One region of the Kribbella sp. NPDC059898 genome, then DNA from elsewhere that is predicted to be linked to it. Evidence: predicted binding sites of a transcription regulator. Region 1 holds the regulator's gene; the other holds the start of a gene.

Evidence for each region. Region 1 encodes HrcA, which represses chaperone genes, less so after heat shock. Its sites were predicted from a motif close to TTGGCACTCGNNNNNNNCGAGTGCCAA; they were not measured.
Region 2: a site for HrcA is predicted at 4,144-4,170, ahead of groES (co-chaperone GroES). Genes of this name have one in related genera too.

The regions. Positions count from the first base shown of each region.
Region 1 is NZ_JBHWKR010000008.1:79,301-87,438, reverse strand. Features, by position in the region: gene dnaJ (molecular chaperone DnaJ) at 1-769, opposite strand, end outside; gene hrcA (heat-inducible transcriptional repressor HrcA) at 795-1,817, opposite strand; gene ACFV9C_RS24650 (Gfo/Idh/MocA family protein) at 1,867-2,970, opposite strand; gene ACFV9C_RS24645 (ThuA domain-containing protein) at 2,955-3,596, opposite strand; gene ACFV9C_RS24640 (EF-Tu/IF-2/RF-3 family GTPase) at 3,690-4,070, shown strand; gene ACFV9C_RS24635 (MBL fold metallo-hydrolase) at 4,081-4,848, shown strand; gene ACFV9C_RS24630 (NCS1 family nucleobase:cation symporter-1) at 4,928-6,457, shown strand; gene ACFV9C_RS24625 (DUF3097 domain-containing protein) at 6,467-7,291, shown strand; gene ACFV9C_RS24620 (DUF3376 domain-containing protein) at 7,266-8,138, opposite strand, start outside.
Region 2 is NZ_JBHWKR010000009.1:201,292-209,429, forward strand. Features, by position in the region: gene ACFV9C_RS27220 (hypothetical protein) at 1-31, shown strand, start outside; gene ACFV9C_RS27225 (AraC family transcriptional regulator) at 609-1,385, opposite strand; gene ACFV9C_RS27230 (zinc-binding dehydrogenase) at 1,440-2,393, shown strand; gene ACFV9C_RS27235 (methyltransferase domain-containing protein) at 2,351-3,520, opposite strand; gene ACFV9C_RS27240 (peptidoglycan-binding protein) at 3,531-4,085, opposite strand; gene groES (co-chaperone GroES) at 4,300-4,596, shown strand; gene groL (chaperonin GroEL) at 4,714-6,333, shown strand; gene ACFV9C_RS27255 (GNAT family N-acetyltransferase) at 6,415-6,867, shown strand; gene ACFV9C_RS27260 (RNA polymerase sigma factor) at 6,905-7,507, shown strand; gene ACFV9C_RS27265 (CU044_5270 family protein) at 7,504-8,138, shown strand, end outside.

The DNA of each region.
Region 1 (8,138 bases):
GCTCGACCTCGATCTCGACGTACAGGTCGCCCGCCGGGCCGCCGCCGGGGCCGACCTCGCCCTGACCGGACAGCTGCACCCGCGTCCCGCTGTCGACGCCGCCGGGGATCTTCACGGTGACGGTACGCCGGGAGCGCACCCGCCCGTCGCCGGAGCACTCGACACACGGGTTCGGGATCGTCGTACCGTAGCCGCGGCAGTTCGGGCAGGGGCGCATCGTCCGCACCTCGCCGAGGAACGACCGCTGCGTGTGCGTCACCTCGCCGCGCCCGTGGCAGATCTCGCAGGTGACCGGCTCGGACCCGGCCGCCGCGCCGGACCCGCTACAGGTCGGGCACAGTACGGCGGTGTCGACCTTGAGCTCCCGCGTCGTACCGAAGGCCGCCTCGGCCAGGTCGATCCGGAGCGGGATCAGCGCGTCCTGACCGCGCCGGGTCCGCGGCCGCGGCCCGCGGGTCGCGCCGCCGGTCTGCCCGAAGAACGCGTCCATGATGTCGGTGAACGTGAACGCCTGCCCGAAGCCCGCGGCACCGCCCGGCCCGCCGGCCGCGGAGGCGAACGGGTCGCCGCCGAGGTCGTGCAGCTGCCGCTTCTGCGGGTCGCTGAGCACCTGGAACGCGCGCCCGATCTCCTGGAACTTCTGGTGCGCGTCCTCGGAGTCGTTCACGTCCGGGTGGTACTGGCGCGCCAGCTTGCGGTACGCCTTCTTGATCTCGTCCGGTGACGCGTCACGGCTGACACCTAGGACGGCGTAGTAATCGGTGCTCATACTCCAGACCAGGGGGTTGTAATCGTCATGATTCAGCCAGGATCTGGCTGACATAGCGCGCGACGGCGCGTACGGCGCCCATCGTGCTGGGGTAGTCCATGTGGGTCGGCCCGACGATGCCCAGCGTCGCCAGCACCTCCGACTTCGGCCCGTACCCGGTCGCGACCACCGACGTGGTGGCCAGCTCCTCGAACGGGTTCTCGTGACCGATCCGGACGGTCAGCGTCTGCGGGTTGGTCGCCTCGCCGAGCAGCTTGAGCAGGATCACGTGCTCCTCGAGCGCCTCCAGCACCGGCTTCACGTTCCGCTCGAAGTCGTCGCCGTACCGGGTCAGGTTGGCGGCGCCGCCGACCGCGATCCGCTGCTCGCCGACCTCGTCGGTGAACGCCTCGAACAGCGTGGTGACGATCGACGAGACCAGCGCGCGGTCCGTCGGCGCGAACAGCTCGGGCAGGCCGGCCAGCGTCGTCGCCGCGTCGGTCAGTCGCTGACCGGCGAGCGTGGTGTTCAGCCGGGACCGCAGGTCCGCGGTCAGCTGCTCGTCGACGTCGTGCGGATGCTCGACGATCCGCTGCTCGACCCGGCCGTTGCTGGTGATCAGCACCAGCAGCAGCCGGCGCGGGGTCATCGTGACGACCTCGATGTGCCGCACGCTCGACCGGTTGAGCGACGGGTACTGCACGATGGCGACCTGGCGGGTGATCTGGGCGAGCAGCCGCACGGTCCGCCGGACCACGTCGTCCAGGTCGACCGCACCGGCCAGGAACGACGTGATCGCCTTCTTCTCCGCCACCGACAGCGTCTTGACCGTACTCAGCTTGTCGACGAACAGCCGGTAGCCCGCGTCGGTCGGGATCCGGCCGGCGCTGGTGTGCGGCTGGGTGATGTACCCCTCCTCCTCCAGCGCCGCCATGTCGTTACGCACGGTGGCCGGTGAGACACCGAGGTTGTGCCGGTCGACCAGTGCCTTCGACCCGATCGGCTCGTGGGTCGCGACGTAGTCCTCGACGATGGCGCGGAGCACATCCAGCTTGCGGTCGTCCAGCACGCGCACCACCCTTTCAGACCCTTGGCACTCAGTCGTTCAGAGTGCCAGTCTAGGCGGTCCCGGGCGCGGCTCCCAACGGAACGGGCGCCGGACGCGTCACGGTACTGGCCACATCGAGCGGCTGATCCTGTACGGCGGAGTCGATGAACGACTCCAGTACGTCGAGCACGTGGTACGCCAACTCCCCCGACGCGCGGTGCGGCTCGCCGGTGCGCAACGCCCGGGCCATGTCCGCGACACCGACCCCGCGGCCGGCCCCGGCGTACCCGCCAGCGACCGGCACCTCGGTCCACTCGCGCTGCTCCGGGGTGACGATCTCGACAGTCCCGTCGAACCCGTTCGGATCCGGTACGGACAGGCTGCCGTCCGTCCCGTGGACCTCGATCCGGGGCAGCCGCCCGGCCCACACGTCGAACGACATCAGCACGGTGGTCAGCGCGCCGGACTCGTGCTCCAGTACGCCGGTGACGTGCGTCGGCACCTCCACGTCGAACACGGTCCCGGCGCGGGGGCCGGTGTGGACCTTCCGCTGCTGCTTCGCCCGGCCCGCGCGGGCGGTGACCCGGACGACCGGCCCGAGCAGTGTGACCAGGCTGGTGACGTAGTACGGGCCCATGTCGAGGACCGGGCCGCCGCCGGGCTTGTAGTAGAACTCGGGCGCCGGGTGCCACAGTTCGTGGCCGGGGGTGACCATGAACGCGGTCGCGGCGTGCGGCGTACCGATGTCGCCGCGGTCGATCACCGCACGCGCCGTCTGCGTACCGGTGCCGAGGACCGTGTCCGGCGCACAGCCGATCCGCAGGTCGTTGGCGGCGGCGTACTTCAGCAGTGGCTCCGCCTCGGCGCGGTCCATCGCCAGCGGCTTCTCGCCGTACACGTGCTTGCCCGCCGCCAGTGCGGCCTGGTGCACGGCGGCGTGGGCCGCCGGGATGGTGAGGTTGAGGACGATGTCCACGTCGTCGGCGGCGTACAGCTCGTCCGGCGACAGCGCGCGGATGGCCGGGTTCTGGTCCGCGATCGCCTGCGCGCGCGAGACGTCCAGGTCCGCGACGGCGACCACGTCGACGCCGGGCAGCTTGGCCAGGTGGTCCAGGTACGTGCCGGAGATGACGCCCGTACCGACGATGCCGATTCCCGTCACTTGCTCGCCCACAGCAGCCCCCGCTCGATGATCGTCCTGACCTCAGGCGTCTCCAGGTCGTCCAGCTTGTGGCCGACCGTGCAGACGAACACCTTGCCCTCACCCCAGGTCCGGGTCCAGATCGCCGGCATCACGGCGCCCTCGATCCACGGGTAGTCCGGGTGCGACTCGAACGTGGTGGTGGCCAGCACGTTGTTGGTCGGGTCGGCGTGCACGTAGTACTGCTCGGTGTGGACGTCGAAGTGCTTGATGCCTTCGACAATCGGGTGGTCGGCAATGATGTCGACGCGATAGTCGGTGAAGCCGTGCGGGTGCGAGATGAACTGCCCACCGGTGATGAAGCTGTAGTCGACGTTCTTGCGGAACGAGTCCGCGATCCCGCCGTGCCATCCGGCGAACCCGGTACCGCGCCGGATCGCCGCCTCCAGGCCCTTGAAGTGGTCGTTCTCGATCTCGCTCATCGTCACGCACTGCACGACGAGGTCGACGCCGTCCAGGTCGAGATAGGCCGCGGTGGTGTCCGAGACCGTCACCTCGTAGCCGTTCTCCTTCAGGTACGGGATGAACAGGTCGGTCGCCTCGACCGGCGAGTGCCCCTCCCAGCCACCCCGGACCACAACCGCACGTCGTGTCGTCACACCGGCCACCCTTCGAAAGTTTCGGAGTTCCGTTCGGAACACTTGCGACCTTAAGTCGAAGGGAGAGGGCTTGCCAACCACTACTCTCAAGGCATGGGCTGGAAGTTCTGGAAGCGGTCGAATCCGATGGATCCGCAGGAGATGCTGGCGCGCGGGCACGCCCAGCCGAACAGCTTTCCCGAGCGCCCGCAGGACACCCTGCCGGTGGGGTCGTTCGGGCTGACGGTCGAGGACGTGTTCTCGATCACCGGGCGCGGGACCGTGGTCACCGGGCAGGTGCGGACCGGGACCGTGTCGGTCGGCGAGCAGGTGATGATCAGCCGCGCCGGGCAGCCGCTGGCGCAGGTCGAGGTGACCGGGGTCGAGATGTTCCGCAAGATCATGCGGACCGCCAAGGCCGGCGACAACGTCGGGCTGCTGCTCCGCGGCGTCAAGCGGGACCAGGTCGCCAGGGGCGATGTGCTCAGCAAGTAATGTCGAGCGCATGAGTTGGACGGAACTCGGCGACCGTACGTGGGTCCGCCGGTACGACGAATGGGACCTCAACGTCGGCTTGGTCGCCGGCGCCGACGGCGCGCTGGTGATCGACACCCGCGCGACCACCGCGGAGGCCGAACAGCTCCGCGACCACATCCGTGAACTCACCGACCTCCCGGTGAAGTGGGTCGTCAACACCCACGCCCACTTCGACCACGTGAACGGCAACGGCGTCTTCGAGGGCGCCGAGGTCTTCCTGCACGAGAACGCCGCCGCTGAGGAGAACCTCGCCGGTACGACGTTCGCGGCCGCGAAGGTGATCGACCTCGGCGACCGCCGCGTCGAGCTGCTGTGGGTCGGCAACGCGCACACGTCCGGCGACACCGTGGTCGCGGTACCGGACGTCGAGGTGTTCTTCGTCGGCGACCTGCTCGAGGAGTCGGCGCCGCCGTCGTACGGCGCGGACTCGTTCCCGCTGGAGTGGCCGGACACGATCCAGGCCGTGGTCGGGATGATGCCGCCGACCGTGCGGATCGTCCCGGGGCACGGTGCCGTCGTCGACCTGGAGTTCGCGCACGACCAGGCGATCGAGCTGGGCAGGGTCGCGAACCTGATCTCGTCCCTGCACCACGCCGGCACCTCGCTGGACGACGCCCTGCGGAGCACCGAGGACTGGCCCTGGCCGGTCGAGAAGCTCCAGGACGCGATCCGCCGCGGCTACGCCGTACTCGGCACCCCGCAACGCCCGAGTCTCCCGTTGCTCGGCCCTGGATAAGCCCTTTCCGTTGACATCGGGTCGCTGTTCCCGCAATTTGTTCGGAACGGACTTCGCCCGACCGGATGGGGTGGGACCTATGGCCATACAGACCGTTCATCCCGACGGACGCGTCGAGCTGACAGATTCCGAAGCACTCCGAGGCAGTCCGTACGCGAACGCCGAGTTGGCGCCGACGCGGCTGCCCGAGCGGACCTGGACGACCTACAACTACGCCGCCCTGTGGATGGGGATGGCGCACAACATCCCGAGCTACCTGCTCGCGTCCGGGCTGGTCGCGCTCGGGATGAACTGGCTGCAGGCGTTCCTCACGATCACCCTCGGGAACCTGATCGTCCTGGTCCCGCTGTTGCTGAACAGCCACGCGGGCACGAAGTACGGCATCCCGTTCCCGGTCTTCGCACGGGCGTTCTACGGGGTCCGCGGCGCGAACTTCCCGGCGCTGCTCCGGGCGTTCATCGCCTGCGGCTGGTTCGGGATCCAGACCTGGATCGGCGGCCAGGCGATCTTCGTGATCGTCGGCGAGCTGTTCGGCAAGGGCTGGACCGAGGCGTCCGCAGTCGGCGGCCACCCGTGGACGATGTGGCTGAGCTTCCTGTTCTTCTGGGCCCTGCAGATGGTGCTGATCTTCCGCGGCATCGAGGGCCTGCGCCGGTTCGAGAACTGGGCCGCGCCGCTGGTCACGATCGCGTTCGTGGCGCTGATGGTGGCGATCCTGGTGAAGGCCGGCGGCTTCGGGCCGATCCTGTCGCAGCCGTCGAAGCTCGGCTGGGGACCGGACTTCTGGAAGATCTTCGCGCCGTCGCTGATGGGCATGATCGCGTTCTGGGCGACGCTGTCGCTGAACATGCCGGACTTCACCCGGTTCGGGAAGGGCCAGCGCGCGCAGGTGTGGGGCCAGGTGATCGGCCTGCCGACCACGATGTCGTTCATCGCGCTGGTCTCGATCATCACCACGTCGGGCACCGTGGTGCTGTACGGCTCGGCGATCTGGGACCCGGTCGAGCTCACCCGCCGGTTCCAGAACCCGGTGATCGTCACGATCGGCCTGATCATGGCGATCCTCGCGACGATGTCCTGCAACGTCGCGGCGAACGTGGTGAGTCCGTCGTACGACTTCGCGAACGCGTTGCCGCGCTGGCTGAACTTCCGCACCGCGGGCCTGCTCACCGGTGTGGTCGGGATCGTCATCCAGCCGTGGCGGCTGATCTCGGACCCGTCGATCTACATCTTCGTGTGGCTGTCGTTCTACGGCGGTCTGCTGGCGTCGGTGGCCGGCGTACTGATCGCCGGGTACTGGCTGCTCGACCGGACGAACCTGCAGCTCGCGGACCTCTACAAGGTGGACGGCCGGTACTGGTACTCGGCCGGCTGGAACTGGCGTGGCGTGGTCGCGACCCTGCTCGGCTCGGTGCTCGCGGTCGGCGGCGCGTACTCGAACCCAGGCGCCGGCCCGTTCCCGCAGAACGGCCTCATCCCGTTCCTCAAACCCCTGTACGACTACTCCTGGGCGGTCGGTCTGGCGGTCGGATTCCTGGCGTACCTCGTCCTCACACTGACGGCGCCGAACCGCCAGTCGACGGCCACGCACGCGGCTCCTACTTATTAGAGTTGGCGCGTGGCCGACAGGTATGGGAACGACGTACTCGCGGGTGACTGGCGCAAGCCCAAGAACGGGCGGACCGTCGAGGTCGAGATCGAGAAGGGGATGGTCGTCGAGGAGCCCAGCTCCGGGTTCGTCGGGGCGATCGTGCGCTGGGAGCACGGCGTCGTCGACCTCGAGGACCGGCACGGCAAGATCCGGACGTACCCGCTCGGGCCGGGGTTCTGGCTGGACGGCAAACCGGTCAGCCTGAAGCCGCCGAAGAAGGCCGGCCCGGCGAAGAAGACCCGGACCGCGTCCGGTTCGGTGGCCGTCGACAACGTCCGCGCCAAGGTCGCCCGGGCCGGCCGGATCTACGTCGAGGGCCGGCACGACGCCGAGCTCGTCGAGAAGGTCTGGGGCGACGACCTGCGGATCGAGGGCGTCGTGGTCGAGTACCTCGAAGGCGTCGACGACCTGGTCGAGATCGTCAACCGGTTCCAGCCCGGCCCCGGCCGGCGGCTCGGCGTCCTCGTCGACCACCTGGTCGAGGGCTCGAAGGAATCGAAGATCGCGGCGCAGGTCAGCAACCGCTACGTCCTCGTCGTCGGGCACCCGTTCATCGACATCTGGGAGGCGGTCAAGCCGGCGTCGGTCGGGATCAAGGCGTGGCCGCGGATCCCGCACGGGCAGGACTGGAAGAAGGGCGTGCTGCAGTCGTTCGGCTGGCCGGCCACCGACCAGGCCGACGTCGCCGCGGCCTGGAAGCACATCCTGTCCAAGGTGAACAGCTTCGCCGACCTCGACCCGTCGCTGCTCGGCCGGGTCGAGGAACTCATCGACTTCGTGACTCTGGACTGATCGGCGGCATCCGCGTCTCCAGCCACGCGCGGATGCGCCGGCGGGTCCGGCGGACGTACCAGGTGATGGCGCCGAGGACGGCGCTGAGGGCCAGGATCGCGCCGGCGAGTACGGCGGCGATCAGCCGGAGCGGGCCGACCGCGGCGGCGACCACCAGCAGCACGATCCCCAGCGCGGCTGTTGCCAGGGGCAACCATGGCTCGAAGACCGGCGGCCGTTGCGCGGGCGTCAGCTTGGCACCGCGCACGGTCCGCTCCCACACGGCCTCCCGGGCCGGCTCGGTGAACCAGCGCGCGGTCCGCAGCAGCCACGAGCCGGGCTGGTGCTTCCGCCCGGCGGTCGCCTTCACCCAGTCGCCGACCTGCGGGCCGAGTCCGCCGGACACGTCGACCATCCGGTCCGCGAGGCCCTTCGTGATCGCGCGGCCCTCCGGTGACGCGTTCAGTTCGTCCCGCATCGTCAGCAGCGCGCCCATCCCGGCGTCGACCGGGAAGTCGCGGGCCAGCCGCTCGATCCGCTCGGAGACCGCGTCCAGCTGCCAGCCCTCGGCCTGCAGCACCTGGTGCTGGGTCTCGCGGATCCAGTCCGCGTCGGCGCCGAGCATCGCGCCGAGGTGCGCGACACAGTGCAGCCGGCCCATCAGCCAGTCCCACCGCCGCCAGTCCGCGGCACCGAACGCACCGAAGTGGCCGACCTGGCTGCCGTACAGGATGCGGTCGTTGAGCTCGTTCGCGATCGACCCTTCCTGCAGGTCGTCGAGCACCGCGAGCGGGATGTCCGGCCCGAGCCGGAGGAACTGGAACGGCGCGCTGCGCTGCTCCGGTGTCCGCGCCGACGTACACCGGGA
Region 2 (8,138 bases), on a different contig from region 1:
CGCTCGCGTCTTGGTGGCCGGCGGTCCCTGATCTGACGGGGTCGGTCGGCGCTGCTCCTCACAGCAGACTCGCCGCGGATCGTCGCGAGTCACCGTCGACCCCGTCGCACTTGTCCCTGTCTGAGCCTTCCCCGAGTCCCCTGGCTCCCCTCCTGGCTCGGGCAGGGACCCCAAAGATCGGCTGGTGCGGGACGTGAAGCGAGTCCGTCCTGCGCCAGCCGCTCCAATCAGAGCGCCACGAACAACCTTCCTCGTTCGAGTTTCATGAGTAGCGGACCGACTAGATCCACGCGTACCACTCACCACGCCCGGCTTTACAGAGTGCGCCGGCTAAGCAGTCGCTCGCGAGCGGCAGCTCGCAACTCGCCCGCGGCAGCGGGCAAGATTGCCGGCGGCAGCCGGTGGGTGGGTGGGGGCGCGCGTAGCGGGTGCGGGAGGGAGCGGCGCGACCGGAGCGCCTGCGGAGCACGCGGGGCTGACCACCTCCACCACCCACCACATGCACCTGACGTAGCGCGTTGGCTAGTGGCGGGTCTCCGGGGAGCGCGGCAACGGGCGCAGCACCTCGTCCGTCGGCAAGTCGTCCGGAGACCCGCACGCGAGGTCGATCATATGTTCGAGTGTAGGTCGAGCGCAAGTGCCCGGTGCCGGCCGGGTGTGGTGCCGATGATCTGGGCGAACGCCGCGATGAAGCCGCTCGGGTTCGCCCAGCCGCAGGCGTGGGCGACGTACGTCGTCTCGTGGCCGGCGGCGAGCAGGACCAGCGCGTGGTAGATGCGCAACTGGGTGCGCCACTCGTAGTACGTCATGCCGAGCTCGTTGCGGAACAGGCGGCTCAGGGTGCGGGCGCCGGCGCCCGCCTGGCGGCCGAGTTCGGTGAGTGGCGTGTTGTCGGCGGGGTTGTCGTGCAGGAGTCGCGCGATCGCGCGGAGGCGGTCGTCGCGGGGTTCGGGGAGTTGCAGCGGCTGCTCCGTCGCTTCGTGGAGTTCGTCGACGAGGACCCGTTGGAGGCGGGCGCGGGCCTGGGGTTCGAGGTGGCGGCTGGTGAGGGCGAGCAGTACCTCGCGGGCGAGACCGGAGGCGAGGAAGACCGCGGGACGATCCTGCAGGCGGCGGGACAGTGCGAGCGGCAGGAACACGATGCGCATGTCGGTCTCGCCGTGTGCGCGGTGGTGGTGGGTGGTGCCGCCCGGGGTCCACGCGACGCGGTTGGCCGGGACGATCGAGGTGCCGTAGTCGGTGTGCACGGACAGTACGCCGCGGGCGGCGTACACGAGGTGTCCTTCGTCGTGGGCGTGCACCGGGCTGATGCCGCCGGAGGTCCACTGGTGTGCGCCCGCGGACGGGAAGAGGTCCGAGCGGACAGGTTGGCGGCCATCGGGCATAGCTTGGCATTCTATCGGTGGTCGGCCACGGCGTCCGGCGGCGAGAGTGAACGTATGACGATGCGTGCGGCGGTGTGTGTACGGGCGGGTGGCCCGGAGGTGCTGGAGATTCGCGAACTGCCGGTGCCGGCGGTGCGGGACGGGTGGAGCCTGGTCCGGGTGCGGGCGGCCGGGCTGAACCGGTCGGAGCTGCGGACCCGGCAGGGGCATTCGCCGGCGGTGGTGTTCCCGCGGGTGCTCGGGATCGAGTGCGTCGGCGTGGTCGAGGCCTCGACGGATCCCGCCGTACCGGAAGGGACCACGGTGGCGGCGGTGATGGGGGAGATGGGACGGGCGTACGACGGCGGGTATGCGGAGTACGCATTGTTGCCCAACGCAACGTTGATGCCGCTGTCGACGACGTTGCCGTGGGAGGTGCTGGCGGCCCTGCCCGAGACCTATCTGACCGCGCAAGGCGCGTTGGACACGTTGGGGATCGAGCACGGCGGACGGTTTCTGATCCGCGGCGGTACGTCGTCGGTCGGGATGGCCGCGGCCGCGATCGCGTCCGGTCTCGGCGTGGAGACCGCGGTCACCACCCGGCAGGCGCGGAAGGCCGCCGCGCTCACGGCCGATCACGTGCTCATCGAAGAATCGGTGCTCGACGTCTGGCCGGACGGTCCGGACTACGTGCTGGATCTCGTCGGCGCGCGGACGGCAGTGGACTCGCTGCGCGTCGTACGGCGTGGTGGGACGGTCTGCGTCGCGGGGTCACTCAGCGGCTGGCTGATCGAGGCGTTCGAGCCGATCGCGATGATCCCGACCGGGACCCGGCTGACCGCGTTCCACAGCGAGACGATGCGGGGGCGGGCCGATGTGCTGCAGCGGATCGTCGACGAGGTCGAGGCGGGTGCGTACCGGCCGAACGTGGACCGGGTGTTCGGCCTCGGCGAGATCGCCGCCGCGCACCGGTATCTGGAGGACGATCAGGCGACCGGCAAGGTGGTCGTCACCCTCCGGCAGGAGTAGGCGACCGCATCCCGGCCGATCCGCGTGACGATCAGCGTCGCGCTCGCGGACCCCTTCGGCGCGAGCTTCTTCCGCAGCTGGGCCGGGTCCAGGTCGACGCCGCGCTTCTTGATCTCCAGCGTCCCGATGCCCTGACCGCGGACCCACGCGCGAAGCGCTTTCTCCTTGTAGGGCAGCTCTTCCAGGACTTCGTACGCCGATGCCAGCGGAGTCGCGACGTACTTCGCTGCCGTCACATAAGCGATGCGCGGATCCAGCAGCCAGCCGTCGACCGCCCCGGCGACCGCAGTGACGAGACCGGCCCGGACCACCGCACCGTCCGGCTCGTAGATGTACTGCCCGACCGGACCCGCGTCCACCTCTGGCGCGTTCGTGACGGTCGCACCGCCTGGTAGGAGAGTGGCGCGGCGCGGGACGCCTGTCGACAGGCGTCCGGACCAGAGAGCGGCCTCCTTCACCTCGCCGGCGTCGCTGATCCACTCGGCCTCCACGCCGTCCGGGATCGCGTCGTGCGGGATGCCGGGAGCGACCTTCACGCACGCGGTCCGTTCCAGCAGTGCGGTCACGAACGACCAGGGCGGCGAGTAGGCGTTGTGGTCGAACACCCGCCGTCCGTCCGCGCGACGAGCCGGGTCCGCGAAGACCACGTCGTACGGCGTGAGGTCGGTGGACTCGGCGTCTCCCACCAGTACGTCGCCTGGCAGGCGCAGGGCGGACAGGTTGGCGCGGGCGGTGGCGGCTGTTTCCGGGTCGCGTTCCACGCCGGTGACCTGGAGTCCGGCGCGGGCGGCGGTGATGAGGTCGCCGCCGATGCCGCAGCCCAGGTCGACCAGGCTCGCGCCGGGCATCGCGGTCGCCAGGCGTTCGGCGCGGTGGGCGGCGACGGTGGTGCGGGTGGCTTGTTCCAGACCGTCCGGGGTGAAGTACATGCGGCCCGCGTCAGGGCCGAACTTGGCGACCGCACGGTGGCGCAGGGCGGCCTGGGTGACAGCGGTTGTCACCAGAGCAGCGTCGTACCGGCGTCTGAGCTGTTCCACCAGTCGCAGCTCGCTGCCGGGGCGGAACTCGGCGCACGCGGCAGCCAGTACCTCGGCGCCCGGTCCGTCGAGCAACGCAGCGACACTCACGCCGGCAACTTTAGTGGGGGCTGGAACAGCTCCTGCTCCAGCTGCGGGTCGCCATCGAGTACAGGCGCCAGTTCATCGCAGAACGCGTCTTCGGGCCGTAGACGCCGTCCGCCACGAGGTGGTGCTTGCCCTGGACCGCTCTGACCGCAGCCCGGGTCTTGCTGCCGTAGATGCCATCGACGGCGAGCTTGGTGCCGTAACAGAAGTTCAGGTTGCGCTGGAGGACCAGGATCGCGGTCTCCGGATCACCTGTGCGGCTCGAGCGGCGGTACGGGTTGTCGCCGTACCTGAGGGTGCAGGCGGTGCTGGTGCTTCCCAGCAGCGACGGCATCGGGATGCCCCAGCTGCGGTTGACAGGTGCCAGCCGGGCGGACGTGCACTGGGGTAACGCGGCTGCTGCGGTGGTCTCGGGGGTGGGCTGGTCGGCCTTGGGTGTGGTGGTGGGTGTGCCGGAGGCCGCGGGGGAGTCGTGCTTCGAGGCGTTGGCCGCGACGGCTCCGACGGCGACCGCGCCGACCGCCGCCAGCAGGGCGACGGCCTTGCCGGACAGCTTGGGGAGCCGCATAGCAACATTCTGTACTGGGGCGGTCACGCGGGCCAGTACGTCTCAGGGTGAGATTCCTTTGGCACTCGAGTTGACCGAGTGCTAATCGCGGCCTAGATTCGGTGTTGGCACTCTCCGTGGGAGGGTGTCAGCGGTCCGGCCTCTGACCCCCGCGACGGCAGGGGAGCGCGACCACATGCCACAGACAAGCGAAATCGACCGTGGAGGTCAGCAAGTGTCGGTCACGATCAAGCCGCTCGAGGACCGTGTCCTCGTCGCGCCGCTCGAAGCCGAGCAGACCACGAAGTCCGGCCTGGTGATCCCGGACACCGCCAAGGAGAAGCCGCAGGAGGGCGAGATCCTCGCCGTCGGCCCGGGCCGGATCGACGACAACGGCAACCGCGTCCCGCTGGACGTCGCCGTCGGCGACAAGGTCATCTACTCCAAGTACGGCGGCACCGAGGTCAAGTACGACGGCCAGGACTACCTGATCCTGGGCGCCCGCGACATCCTCGCAGTCGTCAGCAAGTGACGACCGCCCGCTGTTCCTGACTGACACCGCCCCGGCTACCTCTGGTACCCGGGGCGGAGTGGGTCAGGGCAGCGGGAATCGCCGTACGGACATTTCAGAAAAGGACTGGTTTTCTTCATGCCGAAGATCCTCGAGTTCGACGAGAATGCCCGGCGCGCGCTGGAGCGCGGCGTCGACAAGCTCGCGAACACGGTCAAGGTGACGCTGGGGCCGAAGGGCCGCTACGTCGTCCTGGACAAGAAGTGGGGCGCCCCGACCATCACCAACGACGGTGTCACCGTCGCCCGTGAGGTCGAGCTGGACGACCCGTTCGAGAACCTTGGTGCGCAGCTCACCAAGGAGGTCGCCACCAAGACCAACGACATCGCCGGTGACGGCACCACCACCGCGACGGTGCTGGCGCAGGCGCTGGTGCACGAGGGCCTCCGGGCGGTCGCCGCGGGCGCCAACCCGATGGGTCTGAAGCGCGGTATCGAGGCGGCCGTCGAGGCCATCTCCGCCAAGCTGGTGGACACCGCGAAGCCGGTCGACGACAAGGGCGACATGGCCCACGTCGCGACCATCTCCGCCCGCGACGCCGAGATCGGCGCGTTGATCGCGGACGCGTTCGACAAGGTCGGCAAGGACGGTGTGATCACCGTCGAGGAGTCGAACACCTTCGGGACCGAGCTCGAGTTCACCGAGGGCATGCAGTTCGACAAGGGCTACATCTCGCCGTACTTCATCACCGACGCCGAGGCCGGCGAAGCGGTGCTGGAGGACCCGTACATCCTGATCCACCAGGGCAAGATCTCCGCGATCGCGGACCTGCTGCCGCTGCTGGAGAAGGTCGTGCAGTCCGGCAAGACGCTGCTGATCATCGCCGAGGACGTCGAGGCCGAGGCGCTGTCGACCCTGGTGGTCAACAAGATCCGCGGCAACTTCACCTCGGTCGCCGTCAAGGCGCCGGGCTTCGGTGACCGCCGCAAGGCGATGCTGGAGGACCTGGCCGCGCTCACCGGCGCGCAGGTCGTCGCCCCCGAGGTCGGGCTGAAGCTCGACCAGGTCGGCCTCGAGGTGCTCGGTTCGGCTCGCCGGATCGTGGTCTCGAAGGACAACACGACCGTCGTCGAGGGTTCCGGCAAGGCCGAGGACATCGAGGGCCGGGTCAGCCAGATCAAGTCCGAGATCGAGCGCACCGACTCCGACTGGGACCGCGAGAAGCTGCAGGAGCGGCTGGCCAAGCTGGCCGGCGGCGTCTGCGTGATCAAGGTCGGCGCGGCCACCGAGGTCGAGCTGAAGGAGAAGAAGCACCGGATCGAGGACGCGGTGTCCGCGACCCGGGCCGCGATCGAGGAGGGCATCGTCGCCGGCGGCGGCTCCGCTCTCGTGCACGCGTCCACCGTGCTGGACAAGGACCTCGAGCTCGACGGTGACGAGGCCACCGGCGTCCGGATCGTCCGCAAGGCGGTCGTCGAGCCGCTGCGCTGGATCGCCGAGAACGGCGGCTACGAGGGCTACGTGGTGACCTCCAAGGTCGCGGACCTCGATTCCGGCAGCGGCTTCAACGCCGCCACCGGCGAGTACGGCGACCTGCTGGCGCAGGGCGTCCTGGACCCGGTCAAGGTGACCCGGTCCGCGCTCGCCAACGCCGGCTCGATCGCCGCGCTCCTGCTGACCACCGAGACCCTGGTGGTCGACAAGCCCGAGGAAGAGGAAGCCCCCGCGGCCGGTCACGGCCACGGACACGGCCACTGAGCCTCAGGTCGTAGTTCGACAGCACAGCACACACAGCACCGCCCGGCAGCTTCGGTTGCCGGGCGGTGTTTATATGTGCGGGTGATTCGTGAACGTCGTACCGAGGACCTGGCCGTCTGCGTCGAACTGCTGCGCTCCGTGCACGAACGGGCCGGGTACCCGATCAACTGGCCCGCGGCTCCGGAACTGTGGCTGACACCAGAGACTGCGCTGGGATGTTGGGTCGCGGTGGACAGTGGACGGGTCGCGGGGCATGTGGTGCTGACGGGTGTGGGAGAGCGCGCCGAGGTCGAGCGGCTGTTCGTGGATCCGGCCGCGACCGGGCGCGGCATCGGCCGGCAGCTGCTCGACCACTGCGTGACCGTGGCCGCCGAACTCGGGCGGGAGCTGTCGCTGGAGGTCGTGGACAACCGCGGCGCCGCCGAACGCCTGTACCGCCGGGCCGGCTGGACCGAGACCGGCCGGACGCCGATCGACTGGGGCGGCGAGCACGCCACCGAACTGATCCGCTTCCGCGCGCCCGTCCTCGACTGAGCGGGAACCGGATCGCGGGGATCGGGCAGAAGCAGGTATGCAGCCACCGCGAGCCACCACCCACCCGCCACCGGACCTCGTGCCCGGCCCACCGACCGGCACCGAACCCGTCCAGGCCGCCCGGCCCGAGGAGTTCGCCCAGCTGTTCGACCGGTACGCCGTCACCATCCACCGCTACATCGCCCGGCGGCTCGGCCCGACCGAGGCCGACGACCTGCTCGGGCAGACCTTCCTGATCGCGTTCGAGCGTCGCCACCGGTACGCCGGTACCGCGGACGGCGCCCTGCCCTGGCTGTACGGCATCGCGACCAACCTGGTCCGGCGGCGCCGGCGGGACGAGGTACGCCAGTACCGGGCGTACTCGCGGGCCGGCACCGACCGGCACCCGGACCTGCTCGCCGCCGACGTGGCGGCCCGGGTGGACGCGGCGTCGGCGTCCCGGCTGCTGACCGGCGTACTCGCCCGGCTCCGGCCGGCGGAACGCGACGTACTGCTGCTCTACGCCTGGGAAGACCTGTCCTACGCCGAGATCGCGCAGGCGCTGGACCTGCCGATCGGCACCGTCCGCTCCCGCCTGCACCGAGCCCGTCGAGCCCTCCGCTCCGCGCTCGGACCCGACTTCGAGGAGAACCCGTCATGACCGAGATCGACCTGCTCAAACGAGTCCGCGACGACGTACCGGATCCCGACCCGTACGTCCTGGCCCGCACCCGTCACCTGCTCACCGCGCCGGAACCGGCCAACCCTCGCCGGATCGTACGGCGGCGAGTCCTGGTCGCCGGTGGACTGGCGCTGACACTGGCCGGCGGCTTCCTGATCGCCGACGTGGTCACCCGCGACCATGCCGCCCCGCTCGGCGCCACCGCCGACGCCGGGACCTTCCTGAACGACGCCGCCGCCCGGATCGGTTCGAACCCGGACACGCCGATCCCGCCCGGGCACTTCCGGCAGATCACCGTGCAGTCCTCGATGATCGACACCTTCACCTCGAACCCGGACCTCCGGGCGACGATCTTCAGCCGTGGTGACAAGTGGATCCCGGCCAAGCCCACGGCGCGCTACGTGCAGCAGGGCACGAAGCTCGTGCGGGTCGAGTTCCCGAGCGCGGCCGCCCGTACGGCGGCGCGGAAGCTGGCTCCCGAACTGTTCGCCACCCCCGGCCGGACGACGACCGGCTACGCGATCTGCAGCGACCCGGTCGGGCCGCTGAACCAATCCACCACCAGGTGCGAGGCCGGTTGGACCACGCCGACGCCGGGCTTCCTGGCCAA